One region of the Pseudoduganella sp. GW821-FHT12E03 genome, then DNA from elsewhere that is predicted to be linked to it. Evidence: predicted binding sites of a transcription regulator. Region 1 holds the regulator's gene; each other region holds the start of a gene.

Region 1 (4,266 bases):
TGCAGGGCGGCGCCAGCATGACGGCGCAAGGCATGCGCGCCAATAACGCGACGCGCGAAGTGCACTTGCAAGGCCGTGGTTCCATCGTGTTGCCACCCAAGGCGCAACCATAGCAACACATGGGTGCAGGGCCTTCAGGCCGGGCATCCACATATTAATACATGGGTGCAGGGCCTTCAGGCCGGGCATCCACATATCGGAAATGTGATATATGGCGATTAAATATATTGCGGCGGCAGCCGCGCTGCTGCTGGCGATCGGCGCCAGCCACGCGGAAAAGGCGGACTCGTACAAGCCGACGGAAATCCAGTACGACACGGCTGACCTCGACGACGTCAAGCAGATCCGCACCTTGCGCGGCAACGTCGTGCTCACGCGCGGCACCCTGCGCATGAAGTCCGACAAGGCGGTCGTGACGCAAGACCCGGAAGGCTACCAGCACGTGACGTTGACGGGCGTGCCGGGCAAGCCGGCCACGTTCCGCCAGAAGCGCGACGGCGACGGCGAGCAATGGGTTGAAGGCGAAGCCGAACGTATTGATTACGATGGCCGCATTGAACTGGTCAAACTGTTTTCAAAAGCCCGCATCAAGCGCCTGGAAGGCAGCCGTCCGAGCGATGAAGTGGCGGGGGAATTCATTTCCTATGACAGCCGCAAGGAATACTTCAGCGTGCGCAATACCGTGACCGGCGACAGCAAGCCGGGCGCGGGCCGCGGCACGATGGTGATTCAGCCGTCAGCCAAGCGTCCGCCGCCGGACGGCGCAACCCAGCCTGAGGCGGGGAAATAAGATGGCGCAGGCGGAAGTTCAAGCTGCGGCGCCAGTTGCGGCGCCCATGGCCAATTGCGGCAGTACCCTGCTGGTGCGCGGCCTGCAAAAATCGTATGGCAAGCGCCAGGTGGTGCATGACGTGTCGCTGCAAGTCGAATGCGGCGAAGTGGTGGGCTTGCTGGGGCCGAACGGCGCGGGCAAGACCACCTCGTTTTACATGATCGTGGGCCTGGTGCCGTCCGATGCGGGCAGTATCGAGATTGCCGGCAGGGATGTGTCGTCGATGCCGATCCACCAGCGGGCGGCGCTGGGCCTGTCCTACCTGCCGCAGGAAGCGTCGGTATTCCGCAAGCTGACGGTGGAAGAAAATATCCGCGCGGTGCTGGAGATCCAAAAGGTCAACGGCAAACCGCTGGCGAAGGCAGACATCGACGAGCGGCTGAACCGGCTGCTGGCGGACCTGCAAATCGAGAAATTGCGTGAAAACGCGGCGCTGTCCCTGTCTGGCGGCGAGCGCCGCCGCGTGGAAATCGCACGCGCCCTGGCCACCAATCCGCGCTTCGTGCTGCTCGATGAACCTTTTGCCGGCGTCGACCCGATTGCCGTCATCGAGATCCAGCGCATTGTCCGTTTCCTCAAGGAGCGCGGTATCGGTGTGCTGATCACTGACCACAATGTGCGCGAGACGCTGGGTATCTGCGACCGCGCGTACATCATCAACCAGGGCGCCGTGCTAGCCTCGGGCCGTCCGGACGACATCATCGCCGACGAATCCGTGCGCCGCGTCTACCTGGGTGAACATTTCCGTATGTAGGAACCATGAAACAGTCACTGCAACTTCGCACTTCGCAGCACCTTGCGCTGACTCCTCAGCTGCAGCAGTCGATCCGCCTGCTGCAATTGTCCACCCTGGAGCTGCATCAGGAACTGGAACAAATCCTCGGCGAAAACCCGTTGCTGGAACGCCTGGACGATCCGCTCGACCATTCGGTGCGCCTGCTGGCCGATGGCGCCATCAGCGCGCCGGTGCAAAACGGCGCGGAAGCCACGCCGGACACCTTGCAGCCGCCATCGGATGGCGCCGCGCCGGCCGATGGCGACGCCCCGCATGAAGGCGGGGCCGAGGGCGGCGAGGGCGACAACGCCGGCGCGGCCGACGGCGACAGCGACTGGAGCGATGTCGGCCGGGCCAAGAGTCCGGATGACGACGATTCCCGCCCGCAAATCGAAGCCAGCCACTGCACCCTGCGCGAACATTTGCTGGAGCAAATGCGCGTAACGGTGACGGAAGAGCGCGACCGCATCCTGATGGAACTGATCATCGATGCGCTCGACGACAACGGTTACCTCGAAGAGTCGCTGGAAGAAATCCATGCCCGCCTGCCGGAAGAAGCGGAAGTGGACTTCGATGAGCTGCGCACGTCGCTGACCTTGCTGCAAAGTTTTGATCCGGCCGGCGTGGGCGCGCGCAGCGCGTCCGAATGCCTGGCATTGCAAATCAGGCAAATGCCGAATGTGCCGCTGGTGACGCGCCGCATGGCGCTGGTCATCGTCGACAAGCACCTGACCTGGTTTGCCCAGCGCGAATTCAACAAGCTGAAAAAAGCCCTCGATTGCGACGATGAAGACTTGCGCGAGGCGCAAGCGGTGATTCGCCTGTGCAATCCCCATCCGGGCGCGGAATTCGCATCGGACGTGTCCGATTACGTGGTGCCGGACGTGATTGTGAAAAAAGCCCGCAACGGCTGGCAAGTGACCCTGAACAACGACGTCATGCCGCGCCTGCGCGTCAATGCGATGTATGCGAACTTGTTGAAGCAGGGCAAGAGCGAATCCGCGATGGGCGCACAGTTGCAGGAAGCCAAGTGGCTGATTAAAAACATGCGCCAGCGCTTCGACACGATCTTGCGCGTGGCCCAGGCCATCGTTGAGCGGCAAAAGAATTTCTTCTCGCACGGCGCGGTAGCGATGCGGCCCCTTGTGTTGCGTGAAATTGCTGATACACTGGGTCTACACGAGAGCACTATTTCTCGTGTAACAACTCAAAAATATATGCTCACGCCCCATGGCATGTTTGAGTTGAAATACTTCTTTGGCAGCCACGTCGCAACAGAAGCAGGAGGAGAGGCGTCCTCCACGGCGATACGGGCGCTGATCGTGCAATTGACAGGAGCAGAAGACCCTAAAAATCCATTATCCGACAGTAAGATTGCGGACATGCTGGGGGAACAAGGCATGGTAATTGCGCGACGGACTGTTGCCAAATATCGCGAAGCATTGAAAATCCCGCCCGTTAGTCTGCGCAAAGCTCTGTAGTGTTACTGGGTTCCCCTGCGCGCCACAGCATAACTGTGATACGTACGAACCTTCATCTTTAGGAGTGTGTATGAATCTCACCATCAGTGGACATCATCTCGAAGTGACCCCCGCGATTCGCGAATACGTGCAGAACAAACTGGAACGCGTAAAACGTCATTTCGATCAAGTAATTGATATTGCTGTCATCCTGACTGTAGATAACCTCACCGAGAAAGAGAAAAGGCAAAAAGCCGAGATCAATCTGCGAATGTCCGGCAAGACCGTGTACGTGGAAAGCCTGTCGCAAGACTTGTACGCTGCCATCGATACGCTGGTCGATAAACTGGATCGCCAGGTTATGAAATACAAAGGCAAGATACAAGAGCATAACCACACCGCGATCAAACACCTTCCGGATAATTACGACGAGTCGGCCGCCACCGCATAAGCGGTCCCCGATACTCGGACGAAAAGGGCGCAGTTGGCGCCCTTTTTTGCGCCTGTACTATTCCCATGGCGACGCTACAATAGCTTTCTTTCAATTCAGCGATGCCTGCCATGAGCGAACCAGTCGTGACACATGTCCTCACCCACATCAGCAACGGAACCGGGTTTATCACGTTGGACCGGCCGAAGGCATTGAATTCCCTGTCGCTCGACATGGTGCGCGCCATGACCGGCATCTTGCTGGCCTGGCGCGATGATCCGCAAGTGGCGGCAGTGGTGATCCGCAGCAGCAGTGAAAAAGCGCTGTGCGCCGGCGGCGATATCCGCTTTTTCCATGACGCCGGCAAAGCCACACCGCAGGGCGGCAGCGCGCTGCTGGAAGATTTTTTCACGGAAGAATATGCGCTGAACCACCTGATCCATTACTACCCGAAACCGTATATCGCCATCATGGATGGCGTGGTGATGGGCGGCGGCATGGGCATTGCGCAGGGCGGACCCGGCTGCGGCGTGCGCATCGTCACGGAGCGCACGAAAATGGCGATGCCGGAAGTGAATATCGGCTTGTTCCCGGATGTCGGCGGCAGTCATTTCCTGTCGCATGCACCGGGCCAGCTGGGACGCTATCTCGGCGTCACGGGCGTGACGGTGGGCGCGGCCGACGCGCTGTACGCGGACCTGGCCGACCACTTCGTGCCAGTGGCGCAATTGCCGGCGCTGGCGGCGTTGCTGGCAGCGACGCCGGGCGC
Region 2 (4,266 bases), on a different contig from region 1:
TTCAAGCCGATGGCGCCGGCCGCGATCTGTTCTTCCAGCGGCAGCGGCATGCTGGCGTTGCCCTTGCCGAGAAAGCCCAGGTTCATGGGAAACGCGTCGGCCGCCGACAGCATGGCGTGGATGTGCCACGGCCCCGGCGTGCACGTGGTGGCCGCCGTGCCGACCGCGGGTCCGGTGCCGCCGCCGATCATCGTGGTCACGCCGCTCATCAGCGCTTCCTCGATTTGCTGCGGACAAATGAAGTGGATATGCGTGTCGATCCCGCCCGCGGTGACGATCAGCCCTTCGCCCGCGATGATTTCCGTGGCGGCGCCGATCACGATCGTGACACCGGGCTGGATATCCGGATTGCCGGCCTTGCCGATGGCGGCAATCACACCATCCTTCAAGCCGATATCGGCCTTGACGATGCCCCAGTGGTCAACGATCACGGCATTGGTGATGACGGTATCCATCACTTGCGCGTGCGGGCGCTGCGACTGGCCCATGCCATCGCGGATCACCTTGCCGCCACCGAACTTCACTTCTTCGCCATACAGCGCGAAGTCTTTTTCGATTTCAATGAACAGTTCCGTGTCGGCCAGGCGGATGCGGTCGCCGACAGTGGGACCAAACATTTCCGCATACGCGGTGCGCGAGATGGTGGCCATGCTTATTCCTGTGGCGACGGTTTGTCCAGTTTCCCGTTCACGGCGCCATTAAAGCCGTGCACCACCCGCTCGCCGCCCAGCTTGACCAGCTCCACCGTGCGCTGCTGGCCCGGTTCAAAGCGCACCGCGGTGCCCGCCGCGATATTGAGGCGCATGCCGTAGGCTTGCCAGCGCTCGAACGCCAGTGCGGGATTGACTTCAAAAAAATGGAAATGCGAGCCCACCTGCACCGGCCGGTCGCCACGGTTGGCGACGGTAATGGTGACTGTTTCGCGGCCGGTGTTCAGGCCGATGGCGCCTTCTTCCAGTATGGTTTCACCAGGGATCATGGTGTCCTCCTTCAAGGGATCGGGTGGTGCACGGTGACAAGCTTGCTGCCGTCAGGGAACGTCGCTTCGACCTGGATATCCGGGATCATTTCCGGCACCCCTTCCATGACATCGGCGCGGCCGAGGATGCGCGTGCCTTCGTCCATCAATTGCGCGACGCTCTTGCCGTCGCGCGCGCCTTCCATGATGGCGGCGGTGATCAACGCCACCGCTTCCGGATGGTTGAGTTTCAAGCCGCGCGCGCGGCGCCGCTCCGCCACCAGGGCGGCGGTAAATATCAGCAATTTGTCTTTTTCGCGGGGTGTCAGGTCCATGGTGTCTCCTCAGGTGCGCCAACTGCGCGGCGTGTGCGCGGCGCGGCCCAGCAACGCGGGCCGCACCAGTTGCAGCGCCGACAGCATCAGTTCGCGGGCCGCTTCGCTGTCGTGGCCCAGGTGGCGGACGGCCAGCACATGTTTGCCGGCCAGGGTGGCGCCCCAGTGCGGCTGGCGGGCGGCCGCGCCGGCGCCGCCGGATGTGCCCGCAGTGCCCGAGGCTCCCAGCGCCCGCAGCGCCGCCAGTAATTCCGCCGGGAACGATGTGCCGACCGCCAGCAAGGTGGCGCACACCGTGTGCCCCGCCAGTCCCAGCGGGCTGGCCACCGCGTGCGGCGTCAGCACGCCCTGTTCCCACCACAGCAGCTTGCCGCCGCGCCGGATACGGGTGCGCTGGCCGATGCGGCCGGTGTTGAACGATTCGCCGGCGGCGCTCCGCCCCAGGCACAGGATTTCGCACCCGAGATATGCCGCGTCGCCGGCCAGTTGCACGTCATGTTCCAGTTCCACCTGGGCGTCGTCATAAAAAATACTTTCCTGCGGCAACCACTCGATGGCCGCGCCGCGCTCCGCCGTCAGCGACACTCGCTGGCCGGACGTCCTGCCATTGGCGCGGTACCACTTGGCCGCGCCCGGCGTGGTCAATACGACGTGCGCGCCGTCGCCGGCCACGGCATCGAGCGCCAGCCGGTCGCCGCCCACCACCCCGCCCGGCGGGTGGATCACGATCGCATGGCACACTGCCGGCCCTTCCGGATACAGCGCCTTTTGCACCCGCAGCGGACCGCTGTGGCGGCGCCCGGTCAGGCGCGTGGTGGCGCCATCGCGGGCAAACGCGAGCGACAGGTGCGCGTGCCAGGCTGCGGCCTGGCCTGCCTGGCCTGCATCGATCAAAGGGTTGCTGCTGTCCGGCATAGTGCTCCTGGGTTGCTTACCAATGATTCAGCAAGAGCCGTGCCAGCACTTGGCTGGAATTCTCACCACCCGGCGCACCAAATTAGCACGCTGGCGAAAAACCCTGCACCATGGTGGCGCGTGCGCCCCTCCAGCCTATCCACGCGTATAGTCGGCAGGCATGACTGCTTACCTCTGGTTCATGCTGATCGGTTGCCTGATGCTGGCGCGGGGACTGGCGGCCACCACCCTGGCACGGCTGCCGGTGACCTCGGCCATCGTTTATCTGGGTGTCGGCCTGGTACTGGGGCCTGCCGTGCTGGGCGTGTTTACCGTCAATCCGCTGGCGCAGGCGCCGCTGCTGGAAGTCATGGCGGAACTGGCCGTGCTGATTTCCCTGTTTTCCGCCGGCGTGAAAATGCCCGTGCCGTTTACCTGGACACGCTGGCAGGCGTCGCTGCGGCTGGCCTGGGTCTCGATGACGGTGTCGGTGGCGCTGGTGGCGCTGTTTGCGTGGACCGTGCTGGATTTGCCGCCGGGCGCGGCGATCTTGCTGGGCGCGATCCTCGCGCCCACCGACCCGGTGTTGGCCACCGATGTCCAGGTACGCCACGCGGGCGACCGCGACAAGCTGCGCTTTGCCCTGACCTGCGAAGCGGGCATGAATGACGGCAGCGCCTTTCCGCTCGTGATGCTGGGCCTGGGCCTGCTGGGCTTGCACGAACTCGGTGAATTCGGCTGGCGCTGGGCCGTGATTGACGTGGTCTATGCCACCTGCACCGCGATTGCCATCGGCATTGCCGGCGGCGCATTGCTGGCGCGCGCCGGCTGGGCGCTGCGCGGCAGCGATCCGCGCCACGAAGTCCTCGATGACTTCGTGGGACTGGGCTTGATTGCGGTGGTCTATGGCGTCAGCGTGTGGCTGCACGCATGGGGTTTTCTCGCGGTGTTTTTTGCCGGCGTCGCATTGCGGCAAACCGAACTGACCCTGGCCGGCATGCCGCGCGACCGCCACGGCCTGATGAACGCCGCGCCCTCCCCGGCACGGACCGAACCCCACACCGGCAGCGGTCATAGCCATGGCAGCGGCGATGGCGAGGCGCAGGCCGCGCAAGCGCCCGAGGCACCGCTGACCGTCAGCGGCGAATCGCTGATCTTCAAGGAACACCTGGAACGCCTGTCCGAACTGATGCTGGTGCTGTTGCTGGGCGCGGCGATTTCGCTGTATACCTGGGACTGGCGCACCTGGAGCACGGCGCTTTTCCTGTTTTGCGTGGCGCGTCCCGTCAGCGTGTACCTTGGACTGGCCGGCGCCGGTGTGCGGGGCCGGGTGAAAGGCATCGCCGCGTGGTTCGGCGTGCGCGGGATCGGTTCCGTGTATTACCTGATGTTTGCCGTCAACCATGGCGTGCCCGCCGTGCTGGCCAGCACGCTGATCGACATCACCCTGGTCACCATCATGCTGTCGATCCTGGTGCACGGCACCAGCGTCAAGCCGCTGTTCGACCGGTTCTGGCCGGACCGCTGACCGTCTGATGGCCCCTACCCGCCGCGTCCGCAGCGCTTGTATGATGGGGGCACTCGGCAATTCACCACGGAGGGCGGCATGACCGATCTGGGACGCAGGGCAACCTTGGGCATATTGACGGCCAGCGGCGCGCTGGGCTTATCCGGCTGTGCGCTGTTTGGCCGGCGGCCGCCGCCCATTTCACAAATCGATCCGGCATCCTTTCCCGCGCTCGGTGACATTCATCCGGTCCTGCGGCCGGAGACGGCCACGACTCCCGCCAATGCCGCCTTCCCCTGCCTGGACGCCCATGCGCATTTTTTCAATGCGTCCGATGTCAACGTCAAAGACTATATTGGCGAATGCTTCGGCCACCAGGCCGGCGGCCTTGGCCACGCCTTTTTCCGCGCACTGGCGGCGGCGGCCGACCTGCTGGCAGGATTTGCCCCGACCGCCGGCGAGGAATTCACCATCCTGACAGGACGCTTGCAACAGGCCGGCGCCAAGTCCATGCGCATCGGCGATTTGCCGGGCGAAGACTATCCGTTGATGGCGCAACGCATCTACGATGC
Region 3 (4,266 bases), on a different contig from region 1:
ACTACCGCCGCGAATGGGGCAACGACGCGGGCGCCTGGTATGCCAATGCGACCCAGTACAACCGCCTGGACGCCAATGCGGCGGGCCGCTACCTGCTGCAAAATTCGCTGGACCGCCTGCAGATGTCGTTCAACTCTCCCGCCGGCACGCAGGATATCCGCAACAAGAGCGCCGCCCTGTTTGCCCAGGCCAACTGGCACCTGTCCGATCCGCTGACCGTCACCACCGGCTTGCGCTTCACCCGAGAAGACCGCCGCAACAAGGGCAGCACCCTGGTCAACAATGACGGCAATGCACCGGAACTGAACCCGGTGTCCGTCAACGGCGTGGCCTTCGGCGGCTTCGGCAGCGCGGCCAACGGTTCGCTGCTGGCGTCCAACAGCGCGGCGCAAATCGCACTGGCCAACAGCACCGCCCTCAAATACTTCGGCGTGGCGCAATACAGCGCGCTGACGGCGGCCCAGCAACAGCAAGTGGCCGATGCGAAAGCCATCCGCGCCTCGCAGATCGGCGTGATCTTCCCATCGACGGAAGCCGAACCGTTCAAGGACACGTTGCCCTCGTTCGTGCTGAGCCCTTCGTACAAGTTCAGCAAGGACCTGACCGCCTACGCCTCGTGGCAATACGGTGAAAAGGCCGGCATTTCGCAGCTGACCAACGGCGTGTCGAACCTGGTGCGCAAGGAAAAGACCAACGCGCTGGAAACTGGCTTCAAGTCCGCGCTGCTGGACCGCAAGCTGCTGATCAACGCCAACCTGTTCCTGATGAACATCAAGGACTACCAGCAGGCGGTGCGGGTGCTCGACGTCTACACCACGAACCTCAACAACGACGGCCAGCTGTACTACACCACGGCCACCGGCAACGCGCCCAAAGTGCAGGCCAAGGGCCTGGAATTCGACGGCGCGTATTCCGGCATCGCCAACACCACCCTGCGCTTCTCGGGCGCCTACACCGACGCGGTCTACAAGGACTTCAAGCAATCCGCGCAACCGGTGGAAAACGGCTATGCGGGCGCGGCGCCGTACCGCGACGTCACGGGCCAGTCGCTGCCGGGCGCATCGAAGTTCACGTTCAACATCGGCGCCGACTACCGCAAGCCGGTCTTCACCGACAAGGAGTTCCACGCCAGCTTCAACACCGCGTTCAATTCGCGCTACAACGCGGACAACACGCTGTCGAGCTATGGCTGGGTCGGCGCCTCGTCGATCACCGACCTGTCGGTGGGCTTTGGCACGCGCAGCGGCTCATATGACGTCAGCGTGATCGTCAAGAACGCGTTCCAGAACGATGCGCCGCTGACCAGGACGTGGAATACCTACACGCCGGCGGTGCCGCGCTGGATCGGGCTGGTGGTGAGCGGCAAGATCTGATCCACCGCGCGGAATGAGCGGGCCGCACCGGGATTACCGGTGCCGGCCCGCTACAACGTTTACGCGCGGCCACTGGCACTAAATCCGTAGGGCGGTTTGCGCGACGCCAACGGACCAGTACTGCATGCGCCGGATGGAACGCCAGCACGGTGGCTTTGCCTCCGGCAAATCCACCCTACTGATTATCCGCCAACACTTCTGCTGCTTCACTGCGTGCAACGCATCACCCCTTCGTCACGCTCCAGTCACAACTTCCTTAAAAATCAATTAGTTGAGCAAACAATGCCTGCTGGCACGGCAGTTGCTATTAAAGGTTCAGTCATAAAACTATTCCACAGGAGCCTCTGCCGATGAAACTCAAAGCCATCACCATTGCCATACTGCTAGCCACCTCGACTGCCGCCACCATTGCAGCCGATGACAAAGCCGCACCCGCCGCCGCCGCCGCCGCGAAAGCATGGCAGTATTCGACCGTCCAGCGCCCGGACGTCCCGGCAGTCAAACAAAAAGCCTGGGTGCGCACGCCGGTCGACGCCTTCGTGCTGGCCAAGCTGGAACAGAAGAACCTGAAGCCATCCGCCGATGCGGACCGCGCGACCTACATCCGCCGCGCCACGCTCGATACCTGGGGCGTGATCCCGACGCCGGAAGAAGTGCAAGCCTTCGTCAACGACAAGTCGCCGAACGCCTATGAAAAGCTGGCGGACCGCCTGCTGTCGTCGCCCCATTTCGGCGAACGCCAGGCACGCCGCTGGCTGGACCTGGCCCGTTATGCGGACAGCGCCGGCTTCCAGAACGACAACACCCGCCCGAACAACTACCGCTACCGCGACTATGTGATCAAGGCGTTCAACAGCGACAAGCCGTTCGACCGCTTCATCAAGGAGCAGATCGCCGGTGACGAACTGTTCCCGGACAGCGAGGAAGCGAAAGTCGCCACCGGTTTCCTGGCAGGCTACCCGGACAACTCCAACTCGCGCGACCTGGTGCAGCGCAAATACCAGATCGCCACCGACATGACCGACACCGTCGGTGAAACCTTCCTCGCCTCCACCATTGGTTGCGCGCGCTGCCACAACCACAAGGCGGACCGCGTCAGCCAGAAGGAATACTTCCAGCTGCAGGCGTTCTTCGCCAACACCAGCTTCGACGAGAAGGTGCCGGCCCAGAAAGGCGAAGCGGAACTGGCCTATGAAAAGCAGCAGGCCGCCTACCGCGCCGCCACCAAGGACATCCGCGACAAGCAGAAAGCCATCCTCGATACCGTGCGTGAAGCCGGCGTCAAGTACCACAAGGAACGCTACCTGACCGACAGCCGCGAAGCCATCTTCAAGCCGGAAGCGCAATGGAACGCGCTGGACCGCTGGGTCAACTTCCGCCTGAAAACCGTCAGCACGGAAAACGACGTGGTGCAGTACCTGCGCCTGACGGCCGAAGACAAGGACAGCGCCGACTACAACCCGGAAAACGCGGACAAATGGAAGCAGTACCAGAAGCTGACGGCCGAACTGCGCAAGTTCGACAAGCAGCGTCCGGAACGCGGTTCGCTGTTCTACACGGCGGCCACGGAACTGGGCCGTCCGGACGCGCCGCCGACCCACGTGCGCTTTGGCGGCGTGCATGAAGCGCCGCTCGATGCGGTGGAGCCGGGCGTGCCCGCCCTGTGGGCCAACGGCACGAAAGTCGAGATCAAGCCAACCGCAACGTCGTCCGGCCGCCGCACGGCGCTGGCCAACTGGCTGGCCAGCGAATCGAATCCGCTGACGGCGCGCGTGTTCGTCAACCGCGTCTGGAGCCAGTACTTCTCCAACGGCATCGTGTCGACCGTGGCGGACTTTGGCCGCGCCGGCCAGAAACCGACCCACCCGGAACTGCTTGACTACCTGTCGTCGGACTTCGTGAAGAATGGCTGGAGCGTCAAGCAGCTGCACCGCCAGATCCTGCTGTCGTCGGTGTACCGCCAGTCGTCGGCCGAACGCGCCGACGTGGCGGCCGCCGATCCGGACAACAAGCTGCTGGCAGTGTATCCGCGCAAGCGCCTGGAAGCCGAACAGATCCGCGACTCGCTGCTGGCGGCGTCCGGCAAGCTCGAAGAGAAACTCGGTGGCCCGGCCGTATTCCCGAAAGTGCCATCGAACTTCAGCGCCGGCAACCTGTGGACCGCGTCGAACGATCCGCATGACCAGAACCGCCGCAGTATCTATACCTTCGTGCGCCGCAGCGTGCCGTATCCGCTGACGCAAAACTTCGACCCGGCCGATCCGTCGGCCGCGCACCACAAGCGCAACGTGACCACCACGCCGCTGCAGGCGCTGGCCCTGTTCAACAGCGACGTGGTGCTGAACTGGTCGCAGGCATTGGCCGGCCGCGTGATCCGCGAAGCGGGCAACGATGAAACCGCGCAGTTGAACCGCCTGTACGAAATCCTGTTTGCCCGTACCCCGAGCAAGGCCGAGCGCGCGACCCTGAAGGAATTCCTGAACAAGCAGGAACGCATCATCCAGGCGCGCAATACCGATGGCAAGTTCGAAGTGGCGGTGCCGACCGGCCTGAAGGAAAACCAGCAAGTCAACCCGATCCGCGCAGCGGCGCTGGTGGACCTGGTGCACACGGTGGCCAACTCGAACGATTTCGCCTACCGCTTCTGATCCATCACGACTACACACAACCGACTAACTCAATAAAAAAGGAAACACCAATATGTGCCAACATTCGCGTCGCGACTTCCTGCTGAAATCCGGCCTCGGGCTGGGCGCCGCAGCCGTTACCGGCTTCCTGCCCGGCGGCGGCCTGTTGCAGGGCGCCATGGCGGCGGACTTGATCGATCCGCTGGCCGCCAAATCGCCGCACTTCCCGGCCAAGGTGAAATCCGTCATCTGGCTGCACATGAACG
Region 4 (4,266 bases), on a different contig from region 1:
GCAGGCCGGTGCCCGCTTGCGCAACACACATCAGGACAGCGCCGGGTTTGTGAATGTAGCGGCCGTTGGCGACCATGACGAAAACTGCAATGGCTGTCCACCCCAGCAGTTGGAGCATCCAATACCAATGGGCGCGCGAAACGCGGTGAGTAGCGATATTCTTCATGCAACGTAGCATAGCGTACCCGCCCGGTGCACTGTATCGACTGTGTGACCAGTGGTTGAAATTCAGGATAAGTGGCTGCCCGCCTAAGCACCGCCCTCATCGCGCAGCCTGCGCCACAGTGTGGTGCGGCTGATGCCCAGGTAGCTGGCGGCCGCATCGCGCCGGCCGCCGAAGCGCGCCAGCACTGCCGTCGCGGTGTCACGCGCCGGGTGCGGTGGCGGCTGGTTGGCGCCAAACGAGGGCGCGCCAGGATGCGCCGCGCCGGAATGGGCGAAGGCGGCGCCATCCGTCCGTGCTGCGCCTCCGCCCTCGGGCCCCAGCGCGGCCGAGCCGCCAGGTGCCAGAACTGTACCGTGCACCGGCGCGGCGCCCAGCTCCGGCGCCACTCCCAGCACAAACGCCGGCGTTAGCGCCTGCAGCGGTTCCGCCGCCAGGAACAGCGCCAGCCGTTCGCACAGGTTGCGCAATTCCCGCACGTTGCCCGGCCAGCCATAGCGCAGCAGCAGGGGCGCGCAAGCCTGGATTTCCGCGTGCAGATTCGGATGGGGGCGCGCACCCAGCGCGGCCAGCGCGTTTTTCAGTGACCATTCCGCCAGCAGCGCGATATCGTCGCGCCGTTCGCGCAGCGGCGGCAGGGACAGGCGCAGCACGGCCAGCCGGTAAAACAGGTCGGCGCGGAATCGCCCTTCGCGCACCCGCTGTTCGAGGTCGCAGTGGGTGGCGCTGATGATGCGCACGTTGACGGGCACCGGGCGCGTGCCGCCAACCCGCACCACTTCCCGTTCCTCCAGCACGCGCAGCAAACGGGTTTGCAGGGTCAATGGCATTTCACCGATTTCATCGAGGAACAGGGTGCCCCGGTTGGCGGCCTCGAACAGGCCGGCATGGCCGCCGCGCCGCGCGCCGGTAAACGCGCCTTCCTCATGGCCGAACAATTCCGATTCCAGCAAGGATTCCGCGATCGCGCCACAATTGACGGCGACAAAGGGCCGGTTGGCGCCCAGGGTGCGCGGGCTTTCGCGGTGGATCGCCTGCGCCACCAGTTCCTTGCCGCAGCCGGTTTCCGCCTGGATCAGCACCGTGGCGGGCGACTTTGCATATAGCACCACGGCCTGGCGTAGCTTTTCCATGGCCGGCGAATCGCCCTTCAAATCATTCAAGCCATGCTTGGCGCGCAGGGTGTCGGCGGCATTGCCGCCGCGCGCGCGGGCGCGGCTGGTCTCCCAGGACGACAGGCGGGCGATTTCCAGCGCATCATCGAACGCCTGGCGGATCGACGCCGCCGAATACACGAACACGCCGGTCAGCCCCGCTTCCTCCGCCAGGTCGGTGATCAGGCCCGCGCCGACAATGGCCTTGACGCCGTTGGCCTTCAATTCATTGATCTGGGCCCGCGCATCTTCTTCCGTCACATAGGTGCGCTGCACGATGTCATGGCCGAAGGTGGCGGAAAATTCCGCCAGTTCCGCCATCGGGGTCTGGTAGCTGACCACGCCGATGCGCGCCGACACGCGCCGCGCCCGCGCCAGCGCCTGCATCACATCGAAGCCACTGGCCTTGGCGATCACCACCGGCACCGACAGCCGGCCCTTCAGGTATGCGGCATTGGACCCTGCGGAAATCACGGCGTCGCAGCGTTCCGTCGCCAGCCGTTCGCGGATATGGCGCGCCGCTTCATCAAAACCCAGGTTGATCGGTTCGATGGTGGCGAAGTTGTCGTATTCCAGCGTAATGTCGCGGAACAGTTCGGCCAGGCGCGACACGGACACGGTCCAGATGACCGGCTTGTCACTGCTGTCGATGGGGAGCGGGGTGGAATGGCGCATGTTTCAATTATAGTTCAGCGGCGTTTCGAGTGATGTTTCAATGTTTCATATTGAAACGTTTCATGGCTCGCCGCCGATCCATCGCCAGAGCGGGAAATCATGATAAGTGCCTGATTTGCCGATGTTTCACGGAGGGGCGGCGCGGCTGGCACGGGGTTTGCTGTAGGGGAGCGCAACGTTACCTCATTTGAAAGGCAAGCCATGACCCACTATTCCGCAGGCGCCGCATTCCGCAAAGCCGTCGAAGAAGAATCGCCGCTGCAAGTGATCGGCGCGATCAACGCCAACCACGCCTTGCTGGCCAAGCGCGCCGGCTTCCGCGCGATTTACCTGTCGGGCGGCGGTGTGGCGGCCGGTTCGCTGGGCTTGCCGGACCTCGGCATTTCCAACCTCGATGACGTGCTGACCGACGTGCGCCGCATCACCGACGTGTGCGACTTGCCGCTGCTGGTCGATATCGACACCGGTTTTGGCTCTTCCGCCTTCAACGTGGCGCGCACCGTGAAATCCATGATCAAGGCCGGCGCCGCCGCCGTGCACATCGAAGACCAGGTCGGCGCCAAGCGCTGCGGCCACCGTCCGGGCAAGGAAATCGTCACCAAGGGTGAAATGATCGACCGCGTGAAGGCCGCCGTCGATGCGAAAACCGATTCCAACTTCGTCATCATGGCCCGCACCGACGCGCTGGCAGTGGAAGGCCTGGACGCCGCCATCGAGCGCGCCGTCGCTTGCGTGGAAGCGGGCGCCGACATGATCTTCCCGGAAGCCATCACCAGCCTGGAAATGTACAAGGAATTCGCCAAGGCCGTGAAAGTGCCGATCCTGGCCAACATCACGGAATTTGGCGCGACCCCGCTGTTCACCGTCGATGAACTGGCAACCGCCGATGTCGGCATCGTGCTGTATCCGCTGTCCGCCTTCCGCGCCATGAACAAGGCCGCTGAAAACGTCTACAACGCGGTGCGCCGCGACGGCACGCAAAAGAACGTGGTCGACACCATGCAGACCCGTGCCGAACTGTATGAGCGCATCAACTACCACAGCTTCGAGCAAAAGCTGGACGCGCTGTTTGCCGCGAAAAAGATCTGATAAATCAAAACAACATAGAACACAGAGGAGCCCAACATGTCTGAGCAAAATCCAACCTTCAAGCCTAAAAAATCCGTTGCCCTGTCGGGCGTGACCGCCGGTAATACCGCGCTGTGCTCCGTCGGCAAGACCGGCAACGACTTGCACTACCGTGGCTACGACATCCTCGATGTCGCCAACGTGTGCGAATTCGAAGAAATCGCTTACCTGCTGGTGCACGGCAAGCTGCCGACCGCCGCTGAACTCAAAGGCTACAAGGGCAAGCTGAAATCGCTGCGCGGCCTGCCGCAATCGGTGAAGTCCGCACTGGAAGCCCTGCCGGCATCGGCGCACCCGATGGACGTGATGCGCACCGGCTGCTCCGTGCTGGGCTGCACCCTGCCGGAAAAAGACGACCATAACGTGCCGGGCGCGCGCGACATCGCCGACCGCCTGATGGCGTCGTTCGGTTCCATGCTGCTGTACTGGTACCACTACAGCCACAATGGCAAGCGTATCGAGGTGGAAACCGACGACGACTCGATCGGCGGCCACTTCCTGCACCTGCTGCATGGCGAGAAGCCATCCGACAGCTGGGTGAAAGCCATGCACATTTCGCTGATCCTGTACGCGGAACATGAATTCAACGCCTCGACCTTCACCAGCCGCGTGATCGCCGGCACCGGTTCCGACATCTACTCGGCGGTGACGGGCGCGATCGGCGCGCTGCGCGGTCCGAAACACGGCGGCGCCAACGAATTCGCATTCGAAATCCAGAAGCGCTATGAAAACCCGGACGAAGCGGAAGCCGACATCCGCCGCCGCGTGGAAAACAAGGAAGTCGTGATCGGCTTCGGCCACCCGGTGTACACCATTTCCGACCCGCGCAACGTGGTGATCAAGGAAGTGGCGCGCAACCTGTCCGAGGAAGCCGGTTCGACCAAGATGTTCGACATCGCCGAGCGCCTGGAATCGGTGATGTGGGAAATCAAAAAAATGTTCCCGAACCTGGACTGGTTCTCGGCCGTGTCGTACCACATGATGGGCGTGCCGACCGCGATGTTTACGCCACTGTTCGTGATTTCCCGCACCTCCGGCTGGGCCGCCCACATCATCGAGCAGCGCATCGACAACAAGATCATCCGTCCAAGCGCCAACTACGTCGGCCCGGACGACCTGCAATTCGTGCCGCTGAAGGACCGTAAA

What was found. The regulator sigma-54, encoded in region 1, starts transcription at its own class of promoters, with help from an activator protein. The targets are predictions, from matches to a motif close to TGGCANGNAANCTGCTTT.
Region 2: a site for sigma-54 is predicted at 2,236-2,253, ahead of AC1RRC_RS00400 (urease accessory protein UreD). Genes of this name have one in related genera too.
Region 3: a site for sigma-54 is predicted at 1,664-1,681, ahead of AC1RRC_RS05150 (DUF1549 and DUF1553 domain-containing protein). Genes of this name have one in related genera too.
Region 4: a site for sigma-54 is predicted at 2,139-2,156, ahead of prpB (methylisocitrate lyase). Genes of this name have one in related genera too.

What each region holds. Positions count from the first base shown of each region.
Region 1 covers NZ_JBXAQJ010000010.1:6,440-10,705, forward strand. The annotation lists gene lptC (LPS export ABC transporter periplasmic protein LptC) at 1-113, shown strand, start outside; gene lptA (lipopolysaccharide transport periplasmic protein LptA) at 212-790, shown strand; gene lptB (LPS export ABC transporter ATP-binding protein) at 792-1,586, shown strand; gene AC1RRC_RS23835 (RNA polymerase factor sigma-54) at 1,592-3,088, shown strand; gene hpf (ribosome hibernation-promoting factor, HPF/YfiA family) at 3,159-3,518, shown strand; gene AC1RRC_RS23845 (enoyl-CoA hydratase/isomerase family protein) at 3,629-4,266, shown strand, end outside.
Region 2 covers NZ_JBXAQJ010000001.1:103,852-108,117, reverse strand. The annotation lists gene ureC (urease subunit alpha) at 1-650, opposite strand, end outside; gene AC1RRC_RS00410 (urease subunit beta) at 653-979, opposite strand; gene AC1RRC_RS00405 (urease subunit gamma) at 991-1,293, opposite strand; gene AC1RRC_RS00400 (urease accessory protein UreD) at 1,303-2,208, opposite strand; gene AC1RRC_RS00395 (cation:proton antiporter) at 2,369-3,715, shown strand; gene AC1RRC_RS00390 (amidohydrolase family protein) at 3,794-4,266, shown strand, end outside.
Region 3 covers NZ_JBXAQJ010000002.1:320,100-324,365, reverse strand. The annotation lists gene AC1RRC_RS05155 (TonB-dependent receptor) at 1-1,373, shown strand, start outside; gene AC1RRC_RS05150 (DUF1549 and DUF1553 domain-containing protein) at 1,724-4,021, shown strand; gene AC1RRC_RS05145 (DUF1501 domain-containing protein) at 4,074-4,266, shown strand, end outside.
Region 4 covers NZ_JBXAQJ010000003.1:29,743-34,008, reverse strand. The annotation lists gene AC1RRC_RS07915 (sensor histidine kinase) at 1-76, opposite strand, end outside; gene prpR (propionate catabolism operon regulatory protein PrpR) at 250-1,992, opposite strand; gene prpB (methylisocitrate lyase) at 2,194-3,081, shown strand; gene prpC (bifunctional 2-methylcitrate synthase/citrate synthase) at 3,118-4,266, shown strand, end outside.